3 regions of the Paenibacillus sp. PvR098 genome follow, and region 3 is predicted to be linked to each of the others. Evidence: predicted binding sites of a transcription regulator. Region 3 holds the regulator's gene; each other region holds the start of a gene.

Region 1 (10,236 bases), 450 kb from region 3:
GGCTTTTACGCCTTCAGGTACAACCGGATTGACTTTTGCATCGGCGATAATCACGCCGTTCTCACGCAGTTCGTATGCATTCAAATCAATTGTTTCTTGGTCAAAAGCTACGAGAATGTCCAAATCGTCGGAAATGGCTCGAATCGGTTTCGTGCTGATTCTGATTTTGTTGTTCGTGTGCCCGCCTTTAATCCGCGATGAAAAATGACGGTAGCCGTACAAGTAGTACCCCAGTCTGGTCAATGCCGTGGAAAAAATTTTATCAGTACTTTCCACGCCTTCCCCCTGTTGTCCTCCGACCTTCCAAGATAATTGGCTAATCACCGTTGTCCACTCCTTTTAAATTCGCTGACGCTGCAGCTTACCACTTAAAAACTGTTCTGTAGGAAAGATAAAAATAACTTTTCACCTGTCAAATAAATTTTATGACGTAAAGCATTAAAAAGCAAGGGTTTAGATCATTTTTAAAGATAGTTATTTTAGATTGAATCCATATCAATTTGAGAATATATTAGTTGTCTTATATCTATAAAAAAGATGTTAATTTTTAGTGAACGGGGAGGTGACGGGTCAAAAATGAATGCCAATTCCCATGCATAAACCTGTTTACCTGCTCGTCTGTAAATCGTTTGTGAAGCGCCTCAGCCAATCGATCGTATTGGCCGGCATGCTCCAGCCCCGGAATATGACGGTCAATTCCGTCAAAATCTGAACCAAGCACGAGCTGGCGTTCACCGCCTAACGCACAAATGTATTCCATATGCTTCACTATATCCTCGACGCTTGCTTTTCCGCTGCTTTCCACAAACCAGGGCACGAATGTCACCCCAATCCGTCCGTCCACACGGATCAAAGTCTTGATTTGCTCATCGTCCAAATTCCTTGGGTGACCGCATAGTCTCTTGACATTGGAATGGGTGGCAACGAACGGTTTGGTGGAAGCTGCGGCCAAATCCCAGAATGCCGCAGTGGACAAATGAGACACATCCAATAGGATACCCAGATCATTGCATTGTTTAATAAAGCTTTTTCCTTTGCGTGTAAATCCCCCTTGCCGGGGCTCCAGCACACCGTCTGCTGCCCAATTAGCATAATTCCATGTAACACCCATCATACGCACGCCTAATTGATACAGGGTATGCGTATAAAGTGGATTGCCATAGAGAGCATCTGCTCCTTCTAACGTCAGCAGCGCTCCGAGAACACGACCGTTCATGACCCCTTCAAGGTCACCACGGGTTTTAATCGCATGAATGTAGCCGACCCGAACGATCTTCCGATAGAAAATAGTTATATATTCCAAATAATGGTCAAAATGAGGCAGAGTTATACGTTCAGGCAAATATATGGCAAAACATTGCACTTTTACATTGGAATTAAGCATTCTTGAATAGGTCACGTCCATCGGAGAAGTTTGAGCATCGAAAAAATCGATATCAGGGTTTTCGTACATTTTATACAACGCATCGCAGTGCCCGTCGATCACTTTCACCGAATCATCCTCCTTAGCTTCTTAGCTCCAAAAAAACAAAAAAACCTGTCTACAAAGTAAACAGGTGTTTTGCGCCAACATATATGCATTTGGGAGCTTACCTTGGTTCTACAATCAATTTAATGGCTGTCCGATCTTCCCCGTCAATCACAATATCGGTAAACGCTGGTATGCAGATCAAATCAACCCCGCTGGGAGCCACAAATCCTCGAGCAATGGCTACCGCTTTGATCGCTTGGTTCAGAGCTCCCGCCCCGATGGCCTGGAGCTCTGCAGCCCCACGTTCACGCAACACCCCAGCAAGCGCGCCTGCAACAGAATTTGGGTTGGATTTTGCTGAAACTTTTAATACTTCCATGAAAAGTACCTCCTCGGGAATGATGATAGCTTCCAGTACTATTCATATTCTAGGAATTTACCGTTAATTCCTTCTTCCCGAAGAGGTTATTTTCTAAAATATTTGAATTGTTCGTCAATTTGTTAATTATTTCTGCACTATAGCCTATTCAAACAGAACACTGTCTTCATCCATACGGATCAGTTGAATTTTTTTACCCAGCCCGTTTGCCGGGTCAAGATCGATGCATACCGCGTGAAAATGCCATTTCCCTTCGTCCACAACAAACCGGACAGGGAGCTGTGTTTTGAATTTCTGAAGCACGGCTGTACGCTCCATACCAAGGATTCCATCACGAGGACCAACCATTCCAACGTCCGTCACATAGGCCGTTCCCTGCGGCAGAATGCGTTCGTCATGGGTCTGCACGTGCGTGTGAGTACCGACGACCGCAGATACCTTTCCATCGAGATGCCATCCCATCGCCAATTTCTCCGAGGTCGCTTCCGCATGAAAATCAACAAAGATGTATTTGGTTCGTTTCCTTGCCTGCTCCACCAGTTCCGAGGCTTTCTCGAATGGGCAATCCAGCGGAGGCAGGAAGGTGCGTCCTTGCAGATTAATAATCGCGAGCTCCTGTTCCTTTATCTTAATAAACGTCATTCCCCGGCCTGGCGTCCCTTTGGGAAAATTGGCAGGTCTAACCATCCGATCTTCCTTGTCAATAAAATCAAATATTTCCTTTTGATCCCACGTGTGATTACCCATCGTTATCCCATGCACGCCAAGCTCGATCAATTCTTTGGTGATGGCTGAGGTAATCCCCCGACCGGCCGCGGCATTCTCACCATTGGCAATGATCCAATGGGGATTGTATTTTGTTTTCAACTTGGTCAAACACGTTTTGAGAGCCTTCCTGCCAACCGATCCAACGATATCACCTATAAATAAAATACGAATGACTTTCTCCTCCTGCCTGATTCCAATTCGTTATGTAATTAAAGAGAAGTGGCTTTTCAGCCACTTCTCTTTAGTGTACGCAATTATTTAGCGTATTCTACAGCCCGTGTTTCGCGAATCACCGTTACCTTAATGTGGCCCGGATAATCCAGTTCGCCCTCGATCTTCTTTGTGATGTCTCTGGCCAAACGGAAGGCTTCTGTATCATCCACCTTTTCCGGTTGAACCATAACGCGAACCTCACGACCTGCTTGAATCGCATACGATTTCTCTACGCCTTCGAACGACTCGGAAATCTCTTCAAGCTTCTCCAAACGTTTGATATACGTTTCGAGCGTTTCTCTGCGAGCACCCGGTCTTGCGGCGGAAAGAGCATCTGCTGCGCCGACAAGCATCGCGATAACTGATGTGGCTTCAGTGTCGCCATGATGCGATGCGATACTGTTGATGACCACAGGATGTTCCTTGTATTTCTTCGCAATTTCGACACCGATTTCTACGTGGGAGCCTTCTACCTCATGATCGAGCGCTTTGCCGATGTCATGAAGAAGTCCGGCACGCTTCGCCAATGTCACGTCTTCTCCCAGTTCTCCAGCCATCAGCCCGGTCAAATATGCAACTTCCATTGAGTGCTTCAGTACATTCTGACCGTAGCTTGTGCGGAACTTCAGACGGCCCAAAATTTTGATCAAATCCGGATGGAGCCCGTGAACGCCTGTTTCGAACGTAGCTTGCTCACCATATTCGCGAATGCGCTCGTCAACTTCCTTACGGGACTTCTCCACCATTTCTTCGATACGAGCCGGATGGATTCGTCCATCAGCTACCAGCTTTTCAAGCGATGTTCTGGCAATTTCTCTTCGGATCGGGTCAAAGCCGGACAAGATAACCGCTTCCGGCGTATCATCGATAATTAAATCGATGCCCGTCAGTGTTTCCAGAGCCCGGATGTTACGACCTTCACGACCGATGATCCGGCCTTTCATCTCTTCATTCGGAAGCGCTACGACCGATACGGTAGTTTCAGCCACGTGATCGGCGGCGCATCTCTGGATGGCCAGCGTGATGATCTCTCTGGCTTTCTTGTCGCCTTCTTCTTTGGCTTGCTGTTCAATTTCTTTAATTAACTGTGCGGTTTCGTGGCGAACTTCCTGCTCAACGTTAGTCAAGATGATGTTCTTGGCTTCTTCCATCGTCAACGCGGAAATCCGCTCCAGTTCGGCAACTTGATCTTTATAAATCTGATCAATTTGCACTTGGGTTTCTTCGATTCGTTTCTCCTTGTTGGCGACCTGCTCTTCTTTCTTCTCAAGAGAATCTAATTTTTTATCCAGCGACTCCTCTTTTTGCAACAATCGTCTCTCTTGTCGTTGAGTTTCGTTCCGACGGTCACGAATGTCTTTTTCAGCTTCGGTTCTGAGCTTGTGAATCTCGTCTTTTGCTTCAAGAACCGTTTCTTTCTTCAGTGCGTCTGCCTCTTTGCGAGCATTGTCGATAATTTGCGTGGCAGCATGTTCAGCACTGGAAATCTTCGCCTCTGCAAGGGACTTGCGGATAAAATAACCAATCCATAAGCATAGAGCACCAACAACGAGAACAATCAGGATCCAGATGACTGTGTTTAGCATGCAGTTCACCTCCTCGTTGTTTCTCCAAGGGGTAAGCTTGGGATAATAAGGTTTTTTATCCATTTTACAAGCGCTAGAAAAAGTAAAAATTGGCGATTTTACTTTGCGAATCTTCCCTTAGGCTGGAAGGGAAAACTCTCTTGTATAATGTTTATACATGATTATTTTAGCTTTTGACGAAGAAGCTTGTCAAGATGGTTGTCTTTTTCTTGAACTTTAATACACTATACTAATTATTTATTTCATTAATTTCTTTCGTATGATCTTGACTAATCTTCGTTGAAATCCGTCTCATTCCACTCATCTTCTTGCCCTTGGACGGGCAAACGGCTCAGTACTTTGCTTACTACCGAACCGGGATAGCCTCTGCGCTGAAGAAACCCTACGATTTTGCGCCGGGCTTTGCTGGCATCCTTCTCCAGCTCAGCACCGTACCGTTTTATCGTCAGGCTGTAGGCCATCTGGTATTCAGTTTCCTCATCCACCTGCTCCATAGCCTCAGAAATTTGTTCTTTGTTAATCCCTTTGTGCTGAAGCTCTTGTTTTATCCAGCGGCTCCCTTTCTTTTGCGATTTCAAGCGCTGCTTGGTCAACTGCTCGGCAAACAGCGTATCGTTCAGGTAGCCTTCCTTTCGAAGACGTTCAATCGTCACTTGACTGACTTCGGGTGAATACCCTTTTTGCTTGAGCCGCGTCAGCATTTCATGCTCTGAACGCAACCGGCTGGACAACAGCCGGATCGCGTCTAGGTACGCTTTGTTAACCTCTTCCTCGTACAATATTTTCTGCAGCTGAGAAGCATCGACGACCTCCCCTTTCAGCAACCGATGCTTGACCAACACATCTTCATGTACGGAAAAAGCAAACTTTTCGTCAATATACAAATTATAACGCTGCCTCGATCTCTGCTGCTGCTCAATTTTGGTGATGACTCCCGGGGCCAGACATTCGTCTGTATGATTCGTCAACCTGTAACACACTCCTTACAAACAGCAAGGGCACCTTTCACTCATCGTAAAGGTGCCCTTGCCCTGATTGGTGAATCGCTATGTGCATCAACCGACGCTTCGGACTAACCGATGTGACGTTGACGTTTATTCAAAAGGTACAGCCAAATCCTCTTCCTCATCGGTGTTCGGTCCGACTGCAGTAACCAGGTTGCTGTTATCCCGGATCTGCTTCTCGATAACATCCGCAATGCTCTTGTTCTCCTTTAAGAACTGCTTCGCGTTCTCACGGCCTTGACCAAGCCGATCATTGTTATAAGAGTACCAAGCGCCGCTCTTCTGAATGATATCCATCTCGGTTGCAATATCTACGATACTGCCTTCTCTGGAGATGCCTTCACCATACATGATATCAATCTCTGCTTGCTTGAAAGGAGGTGCTACTTTGTTCTTGACGACTTTGATCCGCGTACGGTTCCCGACCATATCATTCCCCTGCTTAATCGTCTCCACACGGCGCACATCAAGCCGGACCGAAGAATAAAACTTCAATGCCCGTCCGCCAGGGGTCGTCTCCGGATTACCGAACATCACGCCGACCTTCTCCCGAAGCTGGTTGATGAAGATGGTAATCGTCTTCGATTTGTTAATGGCACCGGAAAGCTTACGCAGTGCCTGAGACATTAAGCGAGCCTGTAGACCAACATGGGAATCCCCCATCTCTCCTTCGATCTCGGCCTTGGGTACGAGTGCGGCAACAGAGTCAATGACAATAATGTCAACCGCTCCGCTGCGCACGAGTGCTTCTGCGATCTCGAGCGCTTGTTCACCGGTATCCGGCTGGGACAGCAGCAGCTCATCAATGTTGATGCCGAGCTTGCTCGCATACAGCGGGTCCAAAGCATGCTCCGCATCGATGAAGGCAGCCGTTCCTCCCGCCCTCTGCACTTCGGCAATCGCATGCAGCGCTACCGTCGTTTTACCGGAGGATTCCGGTCCATATACTTCTATGATTCTACCTCGCGGAAACCCGCCTATACCCAGTGCGATATCCAATGCAAGCGAACCGCTAGGAATCGTCTCCACCTGCATATGGGTAGATTCTCCCAATTTCATGATCGATCCTTTACCAAACTGCTTCTCAATTTGACGTAGTGCATTCTCTAAGGCTGCGCGCCGATCTGTCAAGAGACTCACTTCCTTCTTCGTATTCGTATAATTACATCATAGCGGGTTTTTCACCCGTTGCCAAGCTATTTTTAGAACATACATTCGCATGTAAAGCAAAAGAAAAACCGTAACAAAGGTTTGAGTTTGTTACGGTGCTTCCGATAAAATATATTATACTTGATTTCCCGAAAGGTGGCAACTACGATTTTAAAAGATTCCAGAGATGGTAAAGCGAATTTTTGGAAGCTCTCAGCTTAATCGACTCTCGGTTGCCAGGCTGCAGCAATTTCACTACAGCGGCTTTCTCGCCCCTCTTGGCGATTCCAACATAGACAAGTCCAACCGGCTTGCCTTCGGATTCACCTGGACCCGCCACGCCGGTAATAGAAATTCCGAAATCAGCTCCGGTCAGCTCCGTGACATTCTCGGCCATAGCCGCCGCCGTTTCCTCGCTAACGGCACCAGGTGAGCCGTCACTCTCTAACTGTTCCATCGGAATCCCTAACAGCTTATGTTTCATCGCGTTCGAGTAGCAGATAACCCCGCCCACAAACGCATCCGAGCTACCCGGTACAGCCGTCAGCATATCGCTTAAATGTCCGCCTGAGCAGCTTTCCGCCACAGCCAGTTTCTTTCCTTGCGTGGCTAGCGTTCGTAGAATATGCTGCTCAAGCGAAATATCCTCTGACGCATAAATATGCTCCCCGAGCCTGCTCCGGATCTCCTTCTCCAGCGGCTGTAATCTTTCGGCCGCTTCATCAGCCGATGTCGCCCGTGTCGTGAGTCGAATTGCTACTTCGCCTTCTTTGGCATAGGGAGCAATCGTCGGATCGCTCTGGGATTCGATCAAATCAATCAGTTCGTGCTCAAGAGATGACTCGCCAATCCCGGCAAATTTCACCATTAAAGAATACAGAGGCTGTGCGTTGTCCATGTTAGAATCGATCCAGCGCCGCGCATAATTATCGAACATAGGCTTCATTTCTTTAGGCGGTCCCGGCAGCAATATGTAATGAGTGCCCTCATGCGTAACGGCGACACCTACCGCAAGCCCCGTATCGTTTGCAAGCGGCTCGCTGTGCTCAAGCATTAACGCCTGACGCTTATTGCTCTCCACCATGGGTATACCACGCCCTTCGAAGAGAGCTATCATTTTATCAAGCGAAGGCTGATGCATCACCAAACTTTGACCGAGTACTTCGGCAAGCACGTCTTTGGTTAGATCATCCTGCGTTGGGCCAAGCCCGCCTGTGCATATGACTAAATCTACACGGCTTTTGGCCAGCCGCAGCGCCTCCTTCATCCGTGAAGCGTTATCACCCACCACCGTCTGATAATAAACGCCGACCCCGATATCAGCCAACCCTCGGGCCAAATATTGCGCATTCGTATTCACGATCTGTCCCATCAGCAGCTCTGTGCCGACAGCGATGATTTCCGCTTTCATGCGTTTCGCCTCCGAATAAAACAAAAACAATAGGAAGCCCTACTGTTTTTGTTCATTAAAGTTAATGACATGCTTGTTTTTAATAAAATAATCAATGCCCGAATAGACCGTAATAATAGCGGCGATCCAACTGGTGATAACGTCAAACGGAAAGTTGATGAAGGCGAATGGAAAATTGTTAAGCAGCAGCGCGATAATCGCGGTAATTTGCGCAGCGGTCTTCCATTTCCCCCACTTGCTTGCCGCCATGACGACGCCTTCCAGCAGCGCGATTTGGCGAAGCCCTGTTACGGCAAACTCACGGCTGATGATCACGATCACGATCCATGCGCCAAGCTTATCCATCTCCACCAAAGAAACAAGAACCGCGGATACCAAGAGCTTGTCGGCCAGCGGATCCAGAAGCTTGCCGAGATTCGTGACAAGCTTCCTTTTTCTGGCGATGTAGCCGTCGAGACTATCCGTACTCGCAGCTATGATGAAGATCAAAGCTGCAATAATCTGGTTGTACGTAATACTGAACTGTTCGATCCGGATATGAGGAAATTTCACGTTGACGAGCAAGAAAAACATAATGATAGGGACTAAAAATATTCTCGCCAAAGTGATCCGGTTGGCTAAATTCATGCTACAACCTCCCCGGATAAATCAAACTCAAACGAATGGGTAATTCGAACCTTGGCAATCTCCCCGATAGTCAGCTGAACACCCCGTGCGAACACCTCACCGTCGATTTCTGGAGCATCGTACATAGACCGGCCTACATATACATCGCCTCGACCATCATACTTTTCGATCAAGACGTCAATGACTTGCCCGATCCGGATGCTGTTCCGTTCGTTCGAAATTTTCCGTTGAATCTCCATAAGCAAGTTGGAACGATATTCCTTCACCTCATCCGGCACCTGATCCGGCAAACGTGAAGCAGGGGTATCCTCTTCCAAGGAGTACGTGAAAACCCCCAGGCGGTCAAATTGAATTTCAGTGATAAAATTTTTCAAATTTTCGAAGTCTTCCTCGGTTTCTCCAGGGAAGCCGACAATGATAGACGTGCGCAGCGAAACGCCCGGAATACGGTCACGGATTTTGCGGATTAGCTCGCGAGAATCACGCTGACGACCCGGACGGCGCATCCGCTTCAGAATGCTGTCCTCACTGTGCTGCAGAGGCATATCCACGTATTTGCATACCTTAGGATTATTCGCCATCACTTCAATCAATTCGTCCGTGAAGAAGCCCGGATAGGCGTAATGAAGCCTTACCCACTCAATGCCAGGAACTTCGGTCACTTTATTCATTAGGGTCGGAAGCATAAACCCGTCATACAGATCAGTACCGTAATTGGTAGAATCCTGTGCAATCAGACTGACTTCCTTCACACCTTGTGAAGCAAGCTGCTCCACTTCTTCAAGGATCGACTCCATACTCCGGCTGCGAAACTTTCCGCGCATGATCGGAATACTGCAGAACGTACAGGCGTTATCACAGCCTTCTGCGATTTTCACATAAGCCGTATATCGCGGCGTAGTCAACCGTCTCGGCAACTTTTGCTCATAGTTGAACACCGGATTACCAACCATAACCGGTTTTTTACCCGACAGCGCCTTATCGACAATGTCGTTGATTTTGTCAAAATCTCCGGTTCCGACAATGCCGTCGATCTCCGGCATCTCATTCATCAGCTCTTCTTTGTACCGCTGTGTCAAACAGCCCGATACGATCAATGCCTTCAACTGCCCGGTTTGCTTTAGTTCCGCCATATCCAATATCGTATTCACCGACTCCTCTTTTGCTGCATCGATGAACCCGCATGTATTGACAATGATGACCGTAGCTTCTTCCTTCTCCGATACCAAGCTGTAACCGCGCTCGTGAATGAGACCGGACATGATTTCGGAGTCAACCAAATTTTTCTCGCAACCAAGGGTCACCACTTTAACTTTCTCTGTCATATAAATCCTCCACCTGTTCCTTCTAAACGACTAGTTACAAGTATAATATAATCGCTCGAAGAGTGTCAAAAGAAGTAGAACCTTACGATTGCTCCATGCTAAAAAAATTTGCAAGACGCACGACACTTATCTAAAATTGATGAATTGTAACTCCAGCGGCAAATCGGCCTTCCGGAGGAGCTGCATAATCTGCTGCAAATCATCCTTACTTTTCCCGGTTACCCGAATTTGATCCCCCTGAATTTGGCTTTTTACTTTCAACTTGGAATCGCGGATGAGCACATTGATTTTTTTGGAATTGTC
Region 2 (10,236 bases), 750 kb from region 3:
AATCCAAACACCATAATCTGGATGGCTTTCAGCTGGCCAATGCAGTGCATGCCGCTTTATTTTCCGATCAAGCCATGGGGCTGGGCTTTTCCACGGATCCATCCGACCCTCAGTTTTCCGTCGTTTCGGAAATTCGCCGCGCCTTTTATGAACTATATTACCATGAAAACAAGCAAGACAACCAACACTCCACTCTTTCGCCGCGCTTCACGGTAGGCAGTCCGAACAAGAAAGATTCTATAGGCAGGATGGTCGAGCGGGAGCTTAATGAGGGACACGCGGAGCATGTCAAAAGGGTTCTGAACGCTTTTTATAGAGATGGATTAACGATTGAAGGTCAGTATGAGCACCGTTACCCGATCATTAAAGAAGCGGATTGGCTTCGTGTATGGAACGGAGGAGGGCCTGAATGAGCAAGCTTATACAGGATATTTCAGGCTTACGCTCTTTGCTGGCTGTTATGCCTGCCGCCTATTGGATCATGCTGCTGGCCTCCATTGTTTGGGCGGACACAGATATGCCGCGGAGCGTTGCGGCTTACAATGAGACCGTGTTTCTCCCTCTCGTTCCGATGATTTGCGTTCTGTTCTTTCAACGGGAGCTGGGAGGCAGCTCTATGGAAATGTACGCAACTTATCCAGTATCTATATCGTTAACGGTCTTGCGTAAATATCTGCTGTCGATCGCAACAATGGTTGTACTTCACTTTTGCGTGTTCCAGGCTTATGTATGGAAATTCGGTACGATTCAAGGGACGGTTTGGAGCTATTGGACCGACACCGCAAGGCAGGGGCAAATCCATTGGTTTGAGCTGGCTGCGCAATCTTTTCCGGTCTTATTATCGGTGTCCGCTTTTGTCGTGCTTTGGATGATCGGGGTAAAAAAGCTCTATGCCGGTATGGCCGCGGGCTTCGGCCTTTGGATGGCGGAGATGCTGTCTAACGGGTCCCTGTTCCAAGGTGCCGTATTATTTACCGGTCATCTGCAAGGCGTCTCTTTCACCTTCAATCGAATGCTTCATCTGGCGGCGGCGCTGCTTCTTTTATTGGCAGCCATGAGGCTGTCGGAGCGAAGGGATCGATGGATCGCGACGGTGGAGCAGGAATAAGCATAGTTACAAATGAAATGGGAGGAGGAGAACGATGGTATCCGACGAGGATTTGGTTCGACTCATGTCTCGGGGGGATCAAGTAGCATTTGAAGCGTTCGTGAACCGCTATCACGGTCCGCTTCTCGGATATTTGGACCGGAAGCTGCATAACCCGCAAAAAGCGGAGGATTTCGTCCAGGAGACGTTTATCCGGTTGATACGGCAGCTTCGACAAGGGCCAATACCCGACCGCGTTCGTCCGTGGCTGTACAAGGTTGCCCATAACCTTTGCCGCGACTATTGGCGCAGTTCATCCTATCGGGCGAACGTCCAGCTCTCCAAGGAAATTCCGGACAAAGCGGATATTCAAGCCTCGGTGGTGGACATTTACGAAAGACAGGAAACGCGCAAGGAGCTGCTTCAAACGTTAAATGAGCTTCCCGATATTCAGAGAGATATTATTATTCTTCGTTTCTTTCAAGAGCTGAAGCTGCAGGAGATTGCGGATGTAGTCGATCTCACGCTATCGGGAGTGAAGTCACATCTGTATCAAGCGCTCAAAAAGCTGAAACGGCGGTATGACGATAAACCGGCTGGAGAAGCCGAAAGAAGCAAGGGGGAAACGGTCCATGCACAATTCAAAAGATCATGAGCTGCAATCTGTGGATGAAAGAGAATTGGAGGCGCTGGAGGACGAGCTGCGCCGTACCATGTCCACCTATTTGACACGTGCTCCCAAGCAAGCGGAAACTCGCAATTTGATCCAAAGCCTGCAATCGGAATTTGCTGCACTGCAGCAGATTGAGCCTGCTCTAGAGATGGTCCAGCCGCTTCCGCTTGAGCGTCCGTCTTTTCTCAGGCAGTGCTGGATTCAGCTGCAGCTCTTCGGAAAAGCATTCTGGGTGATCAGTGCGGCGATTATCATTATGATGACATTGGTAAGCCCGACACCAGGTACACTTTTATGGGGATTTCGAGATGTATATTCCCTGATTTTACCGTTATTTCTGCTATGTGCCGCTGTTTACTCCTATAAATCGTGGAATGCGGAGATGAGGATGGTGGAAAGCGTTACTCCCTTCCCGCCGGCGCTTTTGCTGCTCATCCGACTTTTACTGATTACAGCAATGATTGTTCTGTTCGGCTTGCTCAGCACCTGTTCCTTGGTGTGGATCCATTATGATTTTTCTATAGGTACATTCCTGCTCGGATGGATGAGCGGTGTGTTATTCGTCGGAGGAATACTTGCGTACATCGCATATCATTGGGGCATACGTTATGGGTTTGCCGCGGCCGGAGCTTCGTGGGCTCTCCTGCAGATTACCGGCGGCATACTTGGAAGGTTCCTGTACGAGAGGCTTGAGCTTATGTACTGGCTTCAAGCTGTTGTTCTGCTTGCGGGACTGCTGTTATTTTTCCGTGCATTTCTTGCGGGTTGGGGGAACGGCTCAGCCAAATACACCGGTTGACGGGATGGGAATGATCAGATGATTCGAATTCGCCAAGTTGTCGTGACAGCGGAACAGTTTGAACTGCAGATTGCACAATTGGATCTTACACCCGGGATTACAATCGTTGTCGGCCGCAACGGAGCAGGAAAATCCACACTCCTGAGGCTCTTGGCTACGGCTGTAGATCCTGTTTCGGGATATATCGAGTATGCCGGACACCGTCCTCAAGAATCGCTTCCGCTGATTCGCCGGAATATCGGATTTCTACCGAGCGGACTTGAGCTGTATGAAGACTTGACACCAAGAAAGCTGCTTAATTATCTCTCGTCATTGAAAGGTATTGTCGACAAGGAGGAAACGGATCGCTGGCTGGCCTCGGCGCGGCTGCAAAAGCAGGCCGACCGGGCTATAAGCCAGCTATCCCAAGGGCAGCAGCAGCGTTTAGGTATCGCACAGGCGTGTCTTGGATCCCCCGCCTTTTTATTTTTGGACGAGCCATTAACGTATTTGGACAGCATGGAACAAAAGCATTTTATTCATCTCATGGGGGAATATGCTCGGCACCGAGTGGTCGTTGTTGCTACACATGAAATCAACGAGTGGCAGTATCAAGCCAGCACCATTGTTTGGTTGGACGAAGGGCGGGTACGATTTGCCGGTTCACCGGCTCTATGGCTGAGCGAGCTGCCGTATGACATATGGTGCGGAAGCGTGCCTTCCGAACAGGTACCAAAGCTCGATTACTCTCGGATGCTGCAGTGTAAGTTCCAAAGAGAACGAACAGAAATCCGCTGGATCGGGGAGGCCCCTGATAACGGCATGGGGGAACACGTTTTTCCTACGCTGGAGGATGCTTATTTTATTCGCCGGTATGCATTGGACAAGAAGTAACTAACCGACGTTGGCCGCAAGCCAGCTCATTCATCATGAGCTGGCTTGCGGACGTTGCCGTCTTCTCACAGAGCCGTGGTATAGCAACTGCCATACGGATGAATACTTACCTTAGATGTCTGTATATTCCGAGGGAGGTATCATGAAAAAGCTTATTTGTGTGGTAACGATCGTGCTGCTGCTCTTCACGAGCTTATCCGTCCAGGCGGACAATGTCGTACCCTATGAAGAACAATGGCAGAGCAGCGACTCCGGTAGCTATGTAGCCAGCAGGTACAGATCAGGCAGAGGCTCCTTCACCGGCGGAAGAACCGGAGGCGTAGCCCCGGGAACAGGAACAGCGCCAAGGACGCCCGCAGGTAATGTAAGAAACAACCCCGGAACCACAGTTCCTCCTGGAGGAGCCGCAACGGCTCCCGCTCGCGGAATGTTTGGAGGATTGTTCGGCGGGTTGGCCATGGGCGCGCTTCTCGGCAGTATTTTTAATCCGTTCGGCTTTTTTGGCGGCATGCCATTCAGCGGATTTTCGATCATCGGATTGTTGTTTTGGGGAGCGATTCTGTTTCTCGTTTACCGCCTGTTCAAAAGAGCGAGGAGAAACAGTTAGCGTCTCAGGGAAGGGTCTAGGGTTTGCGTGCCGCACTGTTCTCCTTCGAATATAAACGATAATTGGACGGGATCGGACGGATTCGTGTCAAGGGCAGGAGGGGCGCTCGTAGCCTCTTGCGAGAATGGCTGGTATGGGGTTATGCGATACTGCTGCAGCAGCGTGTGAAGCCGTTCAAGCGTTTCTTCCCTGTAACGCTTGGGAGCATAAGCGGAATGGCTGTATAATGCGGCGAAGGGTCCCAGCAGATGGGGATAATGTTCGCGCACCGTGCGGAAAAACCACGACTTCACCGCATTCGTGTTCAGACGCAGTACGGATCCCATGATGAATTGAGCGCCCGCTTTGGATGCATGCTGAACGACCCGTTCCAGTGAGTCCTGGCTATCTGTTAAGTAGGGAAGGATCGGTGCCATAAAGATGCCGGCATCCACTCCTTCTTCGGTTAAGCGTTGCACCGCTTCTAATCTACGGAGCGGGGAGGGGGTCATTGGCTCGAAATGACGCCACACTTGTTTATCTAACGTATTCAAGCTTATGTTAACGGAGCTGCCGGGCATCTTCCGGAGCAGATCCAGATCACGCAGGATCAGGGGAGAACGGGTTGTAATGCTGACCGGAAGCCGATAAGATGCCATCACCTCCAAGCATTGGCGGGTAAGGAGCAGCCTACTTTCAATCGGTTGATAAGGATCCGTGGCCGTGCCGAAAGCAATTTTGCCCAGCTTCTCCCGCCCGTTCTTTGAGCGAAGCATGCGCGCGATCTGATCTTCGAGAGCTTCACGGGCATTATCCTTATATAAAATATGGTGCTGAAACGTATCATCCGCGTCCATTCCCAGAAACGTATGAGTGGAGCGTGCATAGCAAAAGCTGCAGCCGTGCTGGCATCCGCGGTAAGGATTGACAGACCAGTCAAACGGCATGGATGGGGCTTTTACCGGATTCAGTACTTGTTTGGCTTGAATCGGTTCAAAAGTCGTTGGCACAGCCACTTCATCATCCAACCTTTCATCTAATATGGGAATGTGCGTTCCTGTTTTATTGTATTACGGAACATATGTTCTGTCAAACTATCTAAGAAAAAGGAGTCCAGGCAATGGCAAAAAGACGCAGCAGGAGACCTGTCGTACCGGGAGCGGGACATGGATTGGATATTCTGAAAGCTGAGGTGATGCAGCGCGCAGGCTATGCGGTGAACCGTGAACGACCGGATCTGGTGAAGTATGAAGTAGCTCGTTCCTTAGGTGTACCCTTACAACCCGGTGGTAACGGGAGCTTACCGACGGAGCAAGCAGGGAAAGTCGGTGGACAGATCGGTGGTCGAATGGTGCGTGAAATGATCCGAATGGCGCAGGAGCAGCTGACCAAACGATAGCATGAGCCTTTGGTCACGATTTCGGTCGCAGGGCGTTGTAAGGCTGTTTGTTCGGGTATTTCGATTAACAGCGAAGGACGAAAGAAATTCGGTCGAAAGCTGATAGGAAGATGTATTCCTCTAATGTATATCCTTCTAATTAATAAAATGGATTGAAAAAGAAGGAATGAAGACATATCATTAGACTATACTATGGTCCTAAGACAGGAAGGAGTTATCCATGTTCAAAGTATGGCGCAGACTCCTTCCGAAGCATCGTTTCGGTTCAGATATCATTCAAAGTCTGACTCGTATGATGCTGGTTTTAGGTCTATTTTTTCTGTTTATGATTTATTTGATAAACGGTTATCAAGACCGATTATATAACGAAATCTCACAATTGGAGCAGATCTCTAGAAATGTTCTCATATTGCAGAAATCATTGATCGATCAAGAAACCGCTCAGCGCGGGTACAGCTTAACGGGGGACTCGACTTTCATACAGACCTATGAGGAATCCTCTGACGAATACCTCGAAACGATAGGGCAAATGTATCACGACATCACCCAATATCCCTATTTGATCGAGCCTTTTCGAGAATTATTTGAAACCGGTCTTCAATGGAAGGAGAAATACGGATTACTGCAGTTGGAGGCCTTTGGAAAAGGTGAACAAATGACAACCGAGGAGCTGTTAGGAGGCAAGCCGGTCGTCGAAGACTTCCGTAACAGGTCTATGGAAATTTCCCGTATGATTCATACCAAGAAATCGGATCTGTCCAACGCTTATATGTCCAGAATTACTCAAACGCTGTATGTTTCCATTGTGATATGCGCGGTTGTGATCGGTTTGGCGGTGGCCGATGTGGTTCATAAGCTGCGGCGGATCATTCGGCCGATCAATGAATTAAGCTGCACTGTAGAAGGGTATGCCCGGCAACAATTTGATGTGTCTGTTCCATCTCTGAAGCAAGATGACGAGCTTAGCAAGCTGTTCGATCATATCGAACATATGCGGCTGATGCTGAAGCATCAATTTGAACATAGCCGAAGTCAGGTGTATATGGACGGTTTAACCGGAGTCGGCAATCGCCGATATTTTGATGAATCGCTTGATTTGGCTTTGGAACGGGCACAGATGGAGGGAGAGGCGTTCAGCTTGATTCTGATGGATATTGATCGCTTCAAACGATTTAACGACACTTATGGACATGCGGAAGGGGATAAACTTCTGAAGCACATATCGGGTGTCATGCAAAGAATACTGCCGGATTATATGGTGCTCGCAAGATATGGGGGCGAAGAATTCGCAGTGATTGTCCCCGGTAAAGGAATGGATGAAGCGTTCCTTGTGGCAGAGAAGCTGCGAAGAGAAGTGGAACGGCAAGCGCTTGATTCCTATCGGGTCACAGCCAGCTTTGGGATTTCTCGTGTAAGTGAAGGAGATACGCCGGAAGCTTTGCTGGTACGAGCGGATCAAGCGTTATACGCTTCCAAAAATAACGGACGCAATTGCGTGTCTGCAGGATAAAATCACGTTAAGCGACCCCACAGGCAGCGCCTTGGTGGGGTCTTCGGCTTTTACTCCTTCGGTTGATCCGAGTCGTATTCAGCCGAATATTGAGCAAGAGACTTGATTTTACCGTTCGGCTGCTGATTCTGCTTACGGATTTTCCATTGGTTTTCCTCGCGTCTTTTCGAATGGCTCATCCCTTGTCAGCTCCTTTGCTTCACGTTAAATAAAGTGGTCCTGCCTCTATAGCATGGCAGAGTTGAAGGTTTTTTATGCTCGAATGAAAACGGACGCACGGAATGGAATTCGTTGCAACCTAGGGATGTTTGCTATACAGTGGAGGCTACGGGCAATCGCAAAATCAAAGAAGCTTATGAACGGGTGGAATGGATGAGGACATTTTTTTGGACCGGTTGTTTATCTTATTTATTGATTGGATTGGCACATGTCATTATGGGATCCCTTCTCCCTGAAATTTTGGCATATTACGGCAAGGATTACGGTGATGGCGGACTCCTCATATCCCTGCAGTTCGCCGGGTTCTTAATCGGCGTGCTTTCAGGCCCTTGGTGTGCCCAAAAGCTTGGGAAACGGGGAGCGCTGCTGTTGTGTCTGTTCTGCTTGAGCGCGGCGCAGCTTGTCTTTTTCTCTCTGCCGGTATGGGGTCTGATGTTAGCCATCGCGCCTTTGGCAGGTTTTGGATTCGGGATGGTGGAGACCATTATCGGGGCTTTAGTTATTCAGCATATGGAGGGTAGTCAAAAAACATCCTCGATGACAAGATTGGAGGTCTTCTTCGGCCTGGGCGCGCTGCTGATGCCCTTGCTTTCCTCCATGCTCATGGCAATCGGATGGTGGCGGGGGGCTTTCTTATGTCTGAGTGTCCTTTCCACGGTTGTTTTCGTCCTTTGGTGGCTGCTGCCGCTGGGCAAGATGGAGGGGTTAATGAGCCGACAATCCGGGGTGCGGGAACGATCTGCCGAAGCGAGAAGCCGGGTCCGGATGAGCAGAACCTCCTGGAGATTGCTTACCTTGTTTTTGCTTGTTTTTGCGCTTTATGTAGGGACGGAAATGAGCGTCGCGAACTTCTTGCCATCCATCCTTATCGCGAATGTAGGGGTCACGCCGGAGATCGGAGCGCTTGGAGTAACCTGCTTCTGGGCCGCGATAACGGTCGGTAGGTTATTTGCAGCGCAGCTGGCGGAGAGGCTGGGTAAATCGCGGTATTTACTGCTCAGCTCATCAGGAGGCGCCATGATTTTGGCGGGATTCACCATGTCGGACGGAGCAGCCGCCAGCTTCACGTTAATTATGCTTCTGGGACTGGTGATGTCCGGAATGTTTGCTGTTGCGCTTGTATATGCCAATGAGTTTTTTCAAGGGAGAGAGGAACGAATTACAAGCATGCTGATTGCCGCCGGCGGCGTCGGCGGTGCACTCGTTCCTCTGCTCACCGGCGGGCTCATGGAACGTTTATCAATACAGCAGGCCTTGTGGGTGTTGGTGCTGTTTTATGTGCTGATGCTTATCCTTGTGCTTCAAGCCTCCCGTGTGGGCGAAGGGAAGGGCGATCCGTCGGTTTAGGAGGCCAAAATATATATTAGGTTTCAATCATGTGTTTGAATTATTGAATAAATTTCTATTCCTGGTGTAAGCCTTCAATGATTTTGGGAAGAAGGAAAACAAAAAACGACCTGTATAGGCCGTAATCTATCATGGTTCCTTATCTTCTTGTTTCAAATGCAAGTCTTCCAGCGTGTATCGATGATTCCACAAAAATTCCATATCATATTCCACAGAATCGTGTAGAACGAATTCAAGCAAAAGCGCTGCGAACACAATGAGGATCGATCCCAGCAAAGCCAGCCACATCAGAAGCTGAATCGTATGCTGCATGCAGACACGCTCCTTTCCGCTCCGGTTGCTATCATTGTATGAACCGTTCAATTGAAAAATGTTCAGAAAGGAGCGGAATTTAAGCTGGCTTATCCTTGTCACGAATCAGGTACGTGTCTATAATGGTAAAGAGCACCATAGATTCCAAAACAAATAGGAGCCCTGATTGGCTCCTATTTATTTTTATCAGAGAACCGGGAGATGGAACGATGAAATGGACGAGAAAATGGAGATTGGCCCTCATTCGGATGATTCGGGTGAAGGCGGCCGCACATCATGTTGCCCTTGGACTAGCGGTTGGTTTTTTACCGTGTTGGTTTCCGACCTTCGGTATCGGGGCACTTCTATCTGCTGGCCTTGCGCGATTGTTTAAAGCTAGTGTATCGGCTTCTCTCCTAGCCGCAGCCATCGGTTCTTTTCTCTGGCCGGCATTGTTCTATCTGAATTACAAAATCGGCGGATTCGTTTCTTTGCTATTTAGCAGAAGTGCCCCCGTAGATATAGAATTAAATGAAGTAGAATACGTGGATACCGCAGAGAGTGTTCAAAGCTGGGCACAGATGGGGATTGATTTTACAGTGGGCGCGATCATGAATAGCATTGTATTCAGTATGCTTGGCTACTATGTTTTTCTTGTCATCCTGAAGAAATATCGTTCGCCCCTGTTGTATAAGCTGCGCTCATAATTAAGTGCTTATTGTTGGTTTATAACGTTTCTTCCCTGTTCAATATATGATTAAAAATACGGTTTAAATGTTGGACATCCTCTTCAGGTAATTCTCCAAAGTAAGCTTCGACGACTTTCTTTCTGTACACTTTCAAAGCAGAGATTACTTCCTTGCCTTTGTCTGTAATCTCCATCATTACGACCCGGCGGTCTTCCTCCGAACGCATTCTTTCCGCAAAGCCTCCCGCAATCAGCTTATCGGATAATGTCGTAACGGCTCCGGAAGTAATCCACAGCGCTTCGGCAATCTGGGACACCTTAAGTGGCCCTTCGCTATCCAATTTTTCCAGAATTACTGCTTGTGAAGCCGAAACCCCTTGTTCTTCAAAGCGGCTCCAGCTTGCTTTTATTCTTCGAAATAATTGTCTGAACGTTTCTTCTAACTCATATAAGTCTTGACGGCTTGTCATGTGGTCCCCCTTTATTTACCGATCTACTAGAACCATTGTACCATGAATAGCATCATTCCCGAAGGCTACATTGGGATATGTGTAAGAGAACGCAATGAATGCACTCTAACAAATGACAGTTTTAAGACAATAGGATAGGTTTAGTTGTATGGCCTACGGTTTCGTGGTAACCTTGTGGATGAAGTGTGGCATACCATGCAAATTTTTGGGAGTGTGAATCGCCTTGACATATGATTCCATCTATTGGTTCATTCTAGGGGCCGGGTGCATCATGACAGGACTTGTCGGAATGGG
Region 3 (10,236 bases):
TATAGAGAAGGCGTTAAACAGGGAAGACTTCGGAATGAAGTTCCCATGATTCCTGCATCGAACTAGGTTTAGTCATGCCTGTACATTGATTTGAAGGCGGGTTTGTACTGATTTTGATAATACATGTGATAACGAAGGATCATTGATCACGGATGTTCTATTTTTATGTATAGTAAACAGTCTCGGGGCTGAGGTAGTGCAAGTCAGCAGAAAATAGAGGTGCTTGCTTGTCAAAATCTTTGTTTCGTAAGGGCACGCTTTTTTAGATTGGTGACAACCTCAGGTGTAAAGGAGTTCAACTGGAGAGAAAGAAACATCGTCGTGGTATGAATGAAAACCGTTTGAATATTGATGAACTTGTAAGTAGTTCTTACAAGTTCATACACACATTGCGAGGCTTATCGTTTTATCCTGCCCCAAGCGTAAAGGAGCACGAATGGACTGATCAGTACAAAGTATACAGTAGGGGTTATTGTTTCTTTCAGCAATAGGACACAAGCGATCACTACGGCCAAGGAGGGGACGATGCGGAATACTAGTTCTTTGTTCATTAAGCACCTCTCTATATGTTTTGTCAATTATACCACCCTACGTAGTGGAAACAAACCTCTCTGAATAATGGGGAGAGTTCGATAGTTTAATGATTGAATGCAATTGTTAACGAATGAATAATAATGTATGCATATACATCCCAATTTCTGATATAATGAGAGTATAAAAAATCATTTGTAGGTGATCGGGCATGGCGCCACCAGGAACATACCGCCGCGGTAAGATCGAAGAATTTGTAGAACGGCTCGAAGTACGGCGCACCGTCCTCCTTACTCAGCTTGATCAACCCGAATTTCAGGATTTACAGCAGATTATCAAAGGGCAACTTACAGCGTTGGATTTGGTTATCAGTGAGCTTCAAAGTGAATTCGAAATCGTGGGTAATCAAAGTTGAATCGGAGCCGTATGAATTTCTGAAATACATGGGAGGGTTTAATATGAGTCTGCAAGACGGGACAGAAGATAAAAGCAAAATAGGCGAGTTGGTTCAGCGGATGATTGAAAGTTCACCTCATATCGATGAGCATACAGAGATCCACGTTCACTTTAACGATGGCGTATGGTATATCACTAGGGATCATAAATTCATGAACACTGACTGAATATCGTTATGCACTTCCTTAAGGAGGTGCTTTTTTTGTTAAAGAAAGTTCAATAATTTTAGAATACCGCCGGATCATAAAGGGAATATAATTATAATTCGGTTTTAATATGATTGGTAAGTTAGATAATATGTGTACTTGTTATAATCTGCTAATGAAGTTCGAATACTTCATAACTGGTGTGACGATTACTAGATGGAGAAGCCCGTTTTGGCTAAGAAGGTTTGTCACCGCAAGAGAAATTTTGTGAATTGGTAAAAAGTAGAACGAATTAATTCATTCTTGATGCAATCGTAAGAATGCTTTTTCTTTTGCTTAAAAGGAATTAGTATACAGCGGCAACTCACACAGGTTCATGATTGAGAGCGGGACCGATATTTTACACTATATTAATAGTAGTTATCCAGCTTTGGACTGAGATACGCGCTCTGCCAGCAAGCATTACGGCAGCGGGCGTTTTTTATGTCCTGTGGCTGCGCCTGGAACATAAAAAAACCTTTCAACCGACCGAAACTGGCGGAGAAAGGGAAGAAATTAATGAATATTTCTGAATACACCAATGACCTTACCTAAAACACTGACATTCTTAAGTCGAAGCGGCTCCATCGTCGGGTTTTCAGGCTGTAATCGAATATGGTCCTTTTCTTTATAAAAAGTTTTCACCGTTGCTTCATCGTCCTCGGTCATCGCGACAATGATATCTCCATTATCGGCAGTTTGCTGCTGACGCACGATAACATAATCTCCGTTATGGATGCCGGCGTCAATCATACTTTCTCCGATAACGCTTAACATGAAGACATTATTATCTCCTACATAATGGCTTGGAAGCGGAAAATAATCCTCAATGTTCTCCGTTGCCGTAATTGGCACCCCTGCTGTAACCCGTCCAATTAGAGGCACTCTTGCCACGGATACGGAGAAAGGGCCGTCTGAAGAGCTTCCGTCCAAAATTTCTATCGCTCTTGGCTTCGTAGGGTCTCTGCGAATCATCCCTTTTTTTTCCAATCGCTCCAAGTGGCCGTGTACCGTAGAACTGGAAGCCAGTCCAACCGCCTCACCAATTTCTCTTACTGAAGGCGGGTATCCCTTTTCCCTAACTTCGTTCTTGATGAACTCTAAAATCGCCAGCTGACGATTGGAAATTTTGCTCATGATCATCACTCCATTTTTGGTAATCATTACTTAGAATTATAACATAGAACCGGAGTTCGTACAAACATAAGTTCGAGAAAACCATTGACACAAACAAGTGTTCGTGTTAAATTAAAAACAGAACAAGTGTTTGGAGGTCGACTTTCGATGATACAAAATACTCAACTCATACATAATTTCAATTCTCGACAGCTTATGCAGACAAGTCATAATAATAAGAGAACGTACGTGCGTGCCATGGTTTTAGGTGCTCTGCTGTTGTTTACGGTGTTTTTTGCTGCTGTATTGGCCACATTAATCTTTGATCAAGATGCTCACGCAGCAACCTCTCAGGTACTGGTGCATACTTACGTGGAGGTTCAGTCTGGAGACACCCTCTGGGGCATTGCATCTCAGCATGCTGGTGACGGACAAGATGTGAGAGAATATGTGCACCAGTTGAAAGCGATTAACGGTTTGAAGAATGTAAATATACAATTAGGTCAGAAGCTTTTGCTTCCATAATTGATCGTTACACAGGTATCCGGTTTTCTAGAGGCTGCTTCTCTTGACAATCCGTAGCGGTAATGTCAAAGTATAATTTGAAATGACATTATCAGGAGGAACAGCATGAGCGAATCGGATCATGATGCAATCGTACGGCGAATCAACGAGTTGGCCCGCAAAGCGAAGACGGAGGAAGGGCTTACCGATGTGGAACTGAATGAACGCAACGAACTAAGAAGAAAGTATATCGACTCTTTTAAATCCTCCTTGCGTGGTCATCTCGATAACATCAAGTTTGTTGATGAAGAGAAGAAGTAAGAGCGGAGGATGAGAGATGGAGTATCGTGTATTAGGAAAAAGCGGCATCGCCGTTTCGGAGCTTTGTTTAGGTACGATGACATTTGGAAACACGACAAATGAGCAGGACTCGATTGAAATGGTTCATCGTTTTTTGGAGCGCGGAGGTAACTTTATCGATACTGCGGATGTGTATGTCTCCGGTACTTCCGAAGAGATTGTAGGCAAAGCGATTCGTGAACATCGTTCCGATGTGATTTTGGCGACCAAGGTACGCTTTCCTACTGGATCGAATATCAACCACGTAGGCTTATCCCGCAAACACATTCTCGATGGTGTGGAAGCGAGTCTTCGCCGTTTAGGTACAGATTATATTGATCTTTATCAGATGCACGTTTGGGATCAAATTACGCCAATCGAGGAAACATTGAGAACATTGGATGATCTTGTTACATCAGGCAAAGTACGGTACATCGGCTGTTCTAATTTCTTGGCTTATCAATTAATGAAATCACTAAGCATCAGTGATTTTAGTAGATATGCTCGCTTTATCTCCATACAGCCGCAGTATAGTTTAGTTTGCCGCACGATGGATCGTGAGGTTCTGCCTCTTTGTTTAGAAGAGAATGTGGGTGTTATCCCTTGGGCACCTCTTGGCGGTGGTTTTTTGACAGGAAGATATGTTCGTGGACAGGAACCGACGGAAGGACGCTTGGCATCTAAAATGGGAGAGAGCCGTTGGGAAATCCGCAATACAGAGAAAAACTTTCAAATATTAGATGAAGTTATTTCGGTTGCTCGTGAGGTCGACAAAACTCCTGCTCAGGTGGCGTTGAACTGGTTGATCCATAAACCGGGCATCACATCGCCGATTTTTGGTGCACGGACATTAGAGCAATTTGAAGAAAACATGGGAGCTATGGATTGGAAGCTGGATGCTGAGCAATGGCAGCGCTTAGATGATGTAAGCGCTCTGGAATCGGAATATCCTACCCGTTTTATTGACAAGTTTTGGCGCAAAGTGTAAATGACAATATAAGGGGCACTCATCATGTCACGTAAGTGGGAACGAATGGTTCGGAAAAATACGAAAGTTTCTAACACGCAGCGGAAGAAGAGCGGAAAAGGCGAGATTGCGGGAGTAAGTGCCGACGGTTCGGTCACATTCAAAGGACGGAGCTGGTTTTTGCCGATGCTGCTTGTGGCTACCGGTGTTTTTTGTTTTATTACTTTTCGGAATCAACCTGGACAAGAGCAGCTATATTGGATTACTGGGGCCAGCTATATTTTTCTAGCATTCCTGATGTATTGGATTCGCCGTCCTTTTCTGAAAATTGATAAAAAAACGTTATCGTCGCGCAGATTTGGCGGTAACCGGTTTATGGAAGCAGATCAAATTAAGGATATTACCATGAGTAAAGATGCCATTGTGATCAACTTCAAGCCCAAAGGAAAACGGTGGGTGTTCACCAAGCTCTACCATCTGTTTCCGGTAGACTCCGCGAGAGAAAAGCTTCAGGAGTACGCGGAAAAAAACAACGTGACGTTAATCAAAGATTAATCAATGAAGAGATAAATCAGGGGAGAAAGAGGAACACAATTTATGGGGATCAAGGCGGTTCTATTCGATTTGGATGACACGCTGCTGTGGGACGACCGCAGTGTAAAAGAAGCTTTTCAAGCGACTTGCTCTGAAGCGGCTAAATATTATAAAGTAGATCCGGCTCATCTGGAGGATGCTGTACGACGTGAAGCCCGTGCTTTATATGAATCGTATGAGACGTTCCCATTTACAAAAATGATCGGAATTAACCCGTTTGAAGGACTGTGGGCGCATTTTTCCCAAGGGAAGCAAGAAGAATTCCGTAAACTTCAAGCGCTGGCTCCAGAATATCGTACGGAGTCTTGGACACTGGGGTTGAAAGCGTTAGGCATCGAGGATAAAGAGCTTGGCTATAAACTCGGCGAGCTGTTCCCGGCTGAACGAAGAAACCGTCCCATTGTGTATGAGGAAACGTTTGAGGTATTAGATCAGTTGAAGGAGCGTTATCAGCTTCTTCTTTTGACGAATGGATCTCCCGATTTGCAGCAGGAAAAGCTGGCGGGAGTGCCTAAGCTTGCTCCTTATTTTGATCATATCGTTATCTCGGGAGAGTTCGGTCAAGGGAAGCCTGCGGGAGCCATTTTTGAACACGCTATGCGTTTGTTAGACATCCAAGCGGATGAAGGCGTTATGATCGGTGACAAACTGACAACCGATATTCTCGGTTCCAATACAGTGGGTATGCGTAATATGTGGATCAACCGTCACGGCCTGCAGCGATCCGATGAGATCGTACCTTCACATGAAATTACAAATTTGCGCGAGATTCAAACGATCATCGACTCGTTGTAATCTGACGATGATCGGCCGTCAAACCTAACGACAAATTCGGTATTAGAAAACCCCGTCCATTTGACGGGGTTTTTGATGCATTATTTATATAGATGATTATGCCTTTTGGAACGTCGCATCTTCGAACGGGTGAGCGATCCAGCCTTCTGTTTCGATAAAGAGGCGTACGGCTACGATTTGGCGGTTTTCCATCAAAGTGAAGAAGTGAGGCTTATGCTCCGGGACGGAAATAACATCGCCTGCTTCGAGTTCGACGTCGAAATAGCCCACATCGTCGGTGCCTTTGATAATGAAAATACCTTTGCCGGCCGTAATGGCCCGTACTTCATCTTCCGTATGCGTATGAACCTGCTCGAACTTTTTGAGGAGCTCGTCGAGGTTTGGTGTGGCGTCGGAAAGGGCAATGAGGTCCCATGTCTGGTAACCGCGGCGTCCAGCCAGATCGCGGATTTCTCCATCAAAGGTAGATAAAATTTGCGCTTTTTCCTCGTCTGTCAGTGCAAATTTTTCTTGCAGCTCGACAGGCAGCTTGCCTGCGTTCCAGTGCTCATACAGGACCTCTTGTTTATCCAAAAACGCTTTGACGTTTTGTTCGCCTGAGATTCGTTCGTTGGTGTTGCGGATTCTTATTTCTGCCATGGTCTATCCCTCTTTCCAATAAAGAATGGTTCCTATCTGTAGTTTATTATAGTGGAAGGTATCTCATCTGTCGATGTGTAATGGATTATTCATTCCTTAGATTTAGTACAATTCTCGTTTGATAATAGGTGAAGTTCCTTTTCATCATGCTTTGTTTCTGGTACACTTTAGGGATAATGTATTTTGCGAACTTTCGCGTTTGTTCGACAGCGACGAAAGAGATGCTGCGTAAGATCCGCATATTGAAATGATATAATAAATATGGCGGCAGGTTGAAAGGGGATCCTAGATGAATAAGTCATCTTTGCAAGAGCAATTACAAAAGAAAATTATGATATTGGACGGCGCCATGGGCACCATGATCCAGCAAGAAAATCTTACCGAGGAAGATTTCGGCGGAGAAGACCTGGATGGGTGTAATGAGATTCTTGTTCTTACAAGACCGGATGTGATCCGTAAAATTCATGAAGCTTATTTTGCCGCGGGTGCGGATATGGTAGAGACGAATACCTTCGGAGCCACCAGTGTGGTCCTTGCGGAGTATGAACTGCAGGATCGGGCTCGGGAAATCAATTTGGTCGCTGCCAAGCTCGCGATTGAAGCAGCAAATAAATACAGTACTCCAGAATGGCCGCGTTATGTGGTGGGTGCCATGGGTCCGACAACCAAAACGCTTTCCGTTACGGGAGGAGTCACGTTCGACGATTTGATTGACAGCTATTACGAACAAGCCCTGGCGTTAATGGAAGCGGGTGTTGACGCGCTTCTGCTCGAGACGTCGCAGGATACGCTCAACGTGAAAGCAGGAAGTATCGGTATTCGCAAAGCGTTCGATATGCTAGGGAAGAAGCTGCCTTTAATGATCTCCGGTACGATCGAGCCGATGGGTACGACGCTTGCCGGTCAAAATATTGAATCATTCTATATTTCTCTCGAGCATTTAGAGCCGGTATCTGTTGGTCTTAACTGTGCGACGGGACCGGAATTTATGCGTGATCATATCCGGACATTGGCGGATATTGCCGGTACGGCTGTCAGCTGTTACCCGAATGCGGGACTACCGGATGAGAACGGAAATTACCATGAGTCACCAGAAACGTTAGCGAAGAAAATGGCCGGATTTGCCGAGCAGGGTTGGCTTAACATTGCCGGTGGCTGCTGTGGTACAACACCTGACCATATTCGCGCAATGGCAGAGACTCTCAGCTCCTACAAGCCTCGAGGTCATAGAGGAGTCCATCCCCCGGCTGTTTCTGGGATTGAGACAGTATATATCGAGGATGCGAATCGTCCTTACATGGTTGGCGAGAGAACGAATGTACTGGGTTCTCGTAAGTTTAAACGCCTGATCGCAGAGGGCAAGTACGAGGAAGCTTCGGAAATTGCCCGCGCTCAAGTCAAGGGCGGTGCACATGTCATCGACGTTTGTTTACAGGATCCGGATCGCGATGAAATGGCGGATATGGAGAAGTTCCTGGAGCTTGTCGTCAAAAAGGTAAAGGTTCCATTGATGCTTGATTCAACGGATTATCGTGTCATAGAGCTGAGTCTGAAGTATTCTCAAGGGAAAGCGATCATCAACTCAATTAACCTGGAAGACGGGGAAGAGAAGTTTGAGCAAGTTGTGCCGCTCATTCATAAATATGGTGCAGCTGCTGTTGTGGGAACTATTGACGAACGCGGACAAGCCATTACAGCAAAAGACAAGCTGGAAGTTGCCCAGCGCTCATACGATCTGCTTGTAAACAAATATGGGATGAACCCGAACGATATCATTTTTGACCCGCTCGTCTTCCCTGTAGGTACGGGAGATCAGCAGTATATCGGATCGGCGAAAGAAACGATTGACGGTATTCGGATGATTAAGGAAGCCATGCCGGATACGGAGACGATACTCGGGCTTAGCAACGTTTCATTTGGTCTGCCTGAGGCTGGACGTGAAGTGCTCAACGCCGTCTTTTTGTACCATTGTACGAAGGCGGGTCTAGATTACGCGATCGTCAATACGGAGAAGCTGGAACGGTATGCATCCATTCCTGAAGAAGAGCGGAGATTGGCGGAGAACCTCATCTATGATACGAATGATGATACGTTGGCCGAGTTCGTTGCGCATTTCCGCACCAAGAAGGTTGAGAAGAAAGAAAAAATTTCGAATTTGACCTTGGAGGAGCGCTTGGCTTCGTATGTCGTGGAGGGCACGAAAGAAGGCCTGATTCCAGATTTGGATGAGGCGCTAAAAAAATATCCGCCGCTTGAAATTATTAACGGTCCTCTGATGAAAGGAATGGAAGAGGTAGGCCGTTTATTTAACAACAACGAGCTCATCGTAGCCGAGGTGCTGCAAAGTGCTGAAGTCATGAAAGCATCTGTCTCTCACTTGGAGCAGTTCATGGAAAGGGCGGACAGTGCCGTCAAGGGAAAAATCATTTTGGCAACGGTAAAAGGCGATGTGCATGATATCGGTAAAAACCTGGTCGAAATCATTTTGTCCAATAACGGCTACAAGATCATTAACTTAGGCATCAAAGTACCACCGGAGCAGCTGATTGAAGCGTACCGTAAAGAGAAGGCTGATGCAATCGGTTTATCGGGGTTGCTCGTTAAATCAGCACAGCAAATGATCATTACCGCTCAAGACTTGAAGAATGCGGGTATTGATGTTCCTATTCTTGTGGGTGGCGCGGCTCTGACAAGGAAATTTACAAAGACACGGATTGCTCCGGAATACGACGGCCTTGTGCTCTATGCCAAGGACGCAATGGATGGCTTAGATATCGCGAACAAGCTCAGCGATCCGAAACAGAAGGAGCAATTGGTTCGTGAACTGAGAGAAAGCATGGATTCGGATGTGAAGGAATCCGGGCGTAAGGTTGAGCAGATGCCTGACCTGACTCGTGTGAAGGTATCCACGGTAGACAGGACAGTGCCGGTACAGCATCCTCCGGATTTGGAACGCCGCGTGCTCCGCGATTACCCGATGAGCCATTTGATGCCTTACATCAACATGCAAATGCTGCTCGGACACCATCTAGGCTTGAAAGGAAAAGTTGATCATCTGCTGGCAGAGAAGGATCCAAAGGCTCTTCAATTGAAGGAAACGGTCGATCAGATTTTATCCGAAGCGCAGCGCGAGGGAATTATTAAAGCCCACGGGATGTACCGCTTCTTCCCTGCGCAGGCCGACGGCGATGATGTGCTGGTGTACGATCATGAAGATCATACAAAGGTACTTCAGAAATTTAGCTTCCCGCGGCAGGATAAAGAACCGTATCTCTGTCTTGCTGATTTCTTAAAGCCAGTGGACAGCGGCGAAATGGACTACGTCGGCTTCCTTGTTGTTACAGCCGGCCATGGGATCAGCGAATTGGCGGCAGCATGGCGTGAAAAAGGTGATTATTTGCGCTCGCATGCGCTTCAAGCAGCCGCTCTGGAAACAGCGGAAGCCTTCGCGGAACGTATTCATCAAATGATGCGTGACGTTTGGGGCTTCCCGGATCCAACAGAGATGACGATGCAGGAGCGTTTTGGCGCCAAATATCGTGGTCAGCGGTTTTCGTTCGGGTACCCTGCGTGTCCGAACCTGGACGACCAGCAGCAGCTTTTCGCTTTGATGAAGCCTGAGGATATTGGTGTTCATCTGACCGAGGGCAGCATGATGGAGCCGGAGGCTTCTGTGTCCGCCATCGTGTTTGCGCATCCCGGAGCAAGATATTTTAACGCCTAAATCCGGTTTGGGGCATGCTATGAAGAGTGGAGCATTCTTGCTCCACTCTTTTCACTAATTGGACTTAACATAACGGGAGTCGATGGAGTGTGGAGTTATATTTTTTGGGAACGGGCGCTGGGATGCCTTCCAAAGAACGCAATGTTACCTCCGTCATGCTAAATCTGCTGGCGGAGAGAAACGTTTATTGGATGTTTGATTGCGGTGAAGGAACACAGCATCAGGTGCTGAGGGCCCCGGTCAAAATTAGCAAGCTGGAAAAGCTGTTTGTTACGCATCTGCATGGCGATCATATTTATGGTCTACCCGGTCTGATGTCAAGTCGTTCCTATCAAGGAGGGGAGACTCCTTTTACCATTTACGGCCCTAAAGGAATAAAGGAATTT

Evidence for each region. Region 3 encodes LexA, which represses DNA repair genes until DNA is damaged. Its sites were predicted from a motif close to CGAACATATGTTCG; they were not measured.
Region 1: recA (recombinase RecA) is a predicted target of LexA. The motif match lies at 6,626-6,639, and genes of this name have one in related genera.
Region 2: JOE45_RS08940 (SPL family radical SAM protein) is a predicted target of LexA. The motif match lies at 5,093-5,106, and genes of this name have one in related genera.

What each region holds. Positions count from the first base shown of each region.
Region 1 is NZ_JAFIBU010000001.1:578,791-589,026, reverse strand. It holds gene JOE45_RS02915 (2-oxoacid:acceptor oxidoreductase subunit alpha) at 1-324, opposite strand, end outside; gene JOE45_RS02910 (dipeptidase) at 548-1,492, opposite strand; gene JOE45_RS02905 (stage V sporulation protein S) at 1,590-1,850, opposite strand; gene JOE45_RS02900 (TIGR00282 family metallophosphoesterase) at 1,995-2,789, opposite strand; gene rny (ribonuclease Y) at 2,873-4,417, opposite strand; gene JOE45_RS02890 (RecX family transcriptional regulator) at 4,687-5,385, opposite strand; gene recA (recombinase RecA) at 5,512-6,552, opposite strand; gene JOE45_RS02880 (competence/damage-inducible protein A) at 6,734-7,981, opposite strand; gene pgsA (CDP-diacylglycerol--glycerol-3-phosphate 3-phosphatidyltransferase) at 8,021-8,608, opposite strand; gene rimO (30S ribosomal protein S12 methylthiotransferase RimO) at 8,605-9,933, opposite strand; gene JOE45_RS02865 (YajQ family cyclic di-GMP-binding protein) at 10,060-10,236, opposite strand, start outside.
Region 2 is NZ_JAFIBU010000001.1:1,776,735-1,786,970, reverse strand. It holds gene JOE45_RS08970 (ABC transporter permease) at 1-413, shown strand, start outside; gene JOE45_RS08965 (hypothetical protein) at 410-1,108, shown strand; gene JOE45_RS08960 (RNA polymerase sigma factor) at 1,143-1,742, shown strand; gene JOE45_RS08955 (hypothetical protein) at 1,720-2,559, shown strand; gene JOE45_RS08950 (ATP-binding cassette domain-containing protein) at 2,578-3,432, shown strand; gene JOE45_RS08945 (hypothetical protein) at 3,575-4,039, shown strand; gene JOE45_RS08940 (SPL family radical SAM protein) at 4,036-5,034, opposite strand; gene JOE45_RS08935 (alpha/beta-type small acid-soluble spore protein) at 5,139-5,417, shown strand; gene JOE45_RS08930 (sensor domain-containing diguanylate cyclase) at 5,638-6,927, shown strand; gene JOE45_RS23495 (DUF6254 family protein) at 6,978-7,106, opposite strand; gene JOE45_RS08925 (MFS transporter) at 7,246-8,493, shown strand; gene JOE45_RS08920 (hypothetical protein) at 8,623-8,805, opposite strand; gene JOE45_RS08915 (DUF2062 domain-containing protein) at 9,015-9,491, shown strand; gene JOE45_RS08910 (MarR family winged helix-turn-helix transcriptional regulator) at 9,511-9,942, opposite strand; gene JOE45_RS08905 (hypothetical protein) at 10,166-10,236, shown strand, end outside.
Region 3 is NZ_JAFIBU010000001.1:1,030,503-1,040,738, reverse strand. It holds gene JOE45_RS05165 (hypothetical protein) at 743-946, shown strand; gene JOE45_RS05160 (hypothetical protein) at 990-1,154, shown strand; gene lexA (transcriptional repressor LexA) at 1,689-2,309, opposite strand; gene JOE45_RS23405 (LysM peptidoglycan-binding domain-containing protein) at 2,457-2,813, shown strand; gene JOE45_RS05145 (DUF896 domain-containing protein) at 2,919-3,113, shown strand; gene JOE45_RS05140 (aldo/keto reductase) at 3,130-4,119, shown strand; gene JOE45_RS05135 (hypothetical protein) at 4,144-4,653, shown strand; gene JOE45_RS05130 (HAD family hydrolase) at 4,696-5,487, shown strand; gene JOE45_RS05125 (1,2-dihydroxy-3-keto-5-methylthiopentene dioxygenase) at 5,584-6,126, opposite strand; gene metH (methionine synthase) at 6,416-9,850, shown strand; gene rnz (ribonuclease Z) at 9,940-10,236, shown strand, end outside.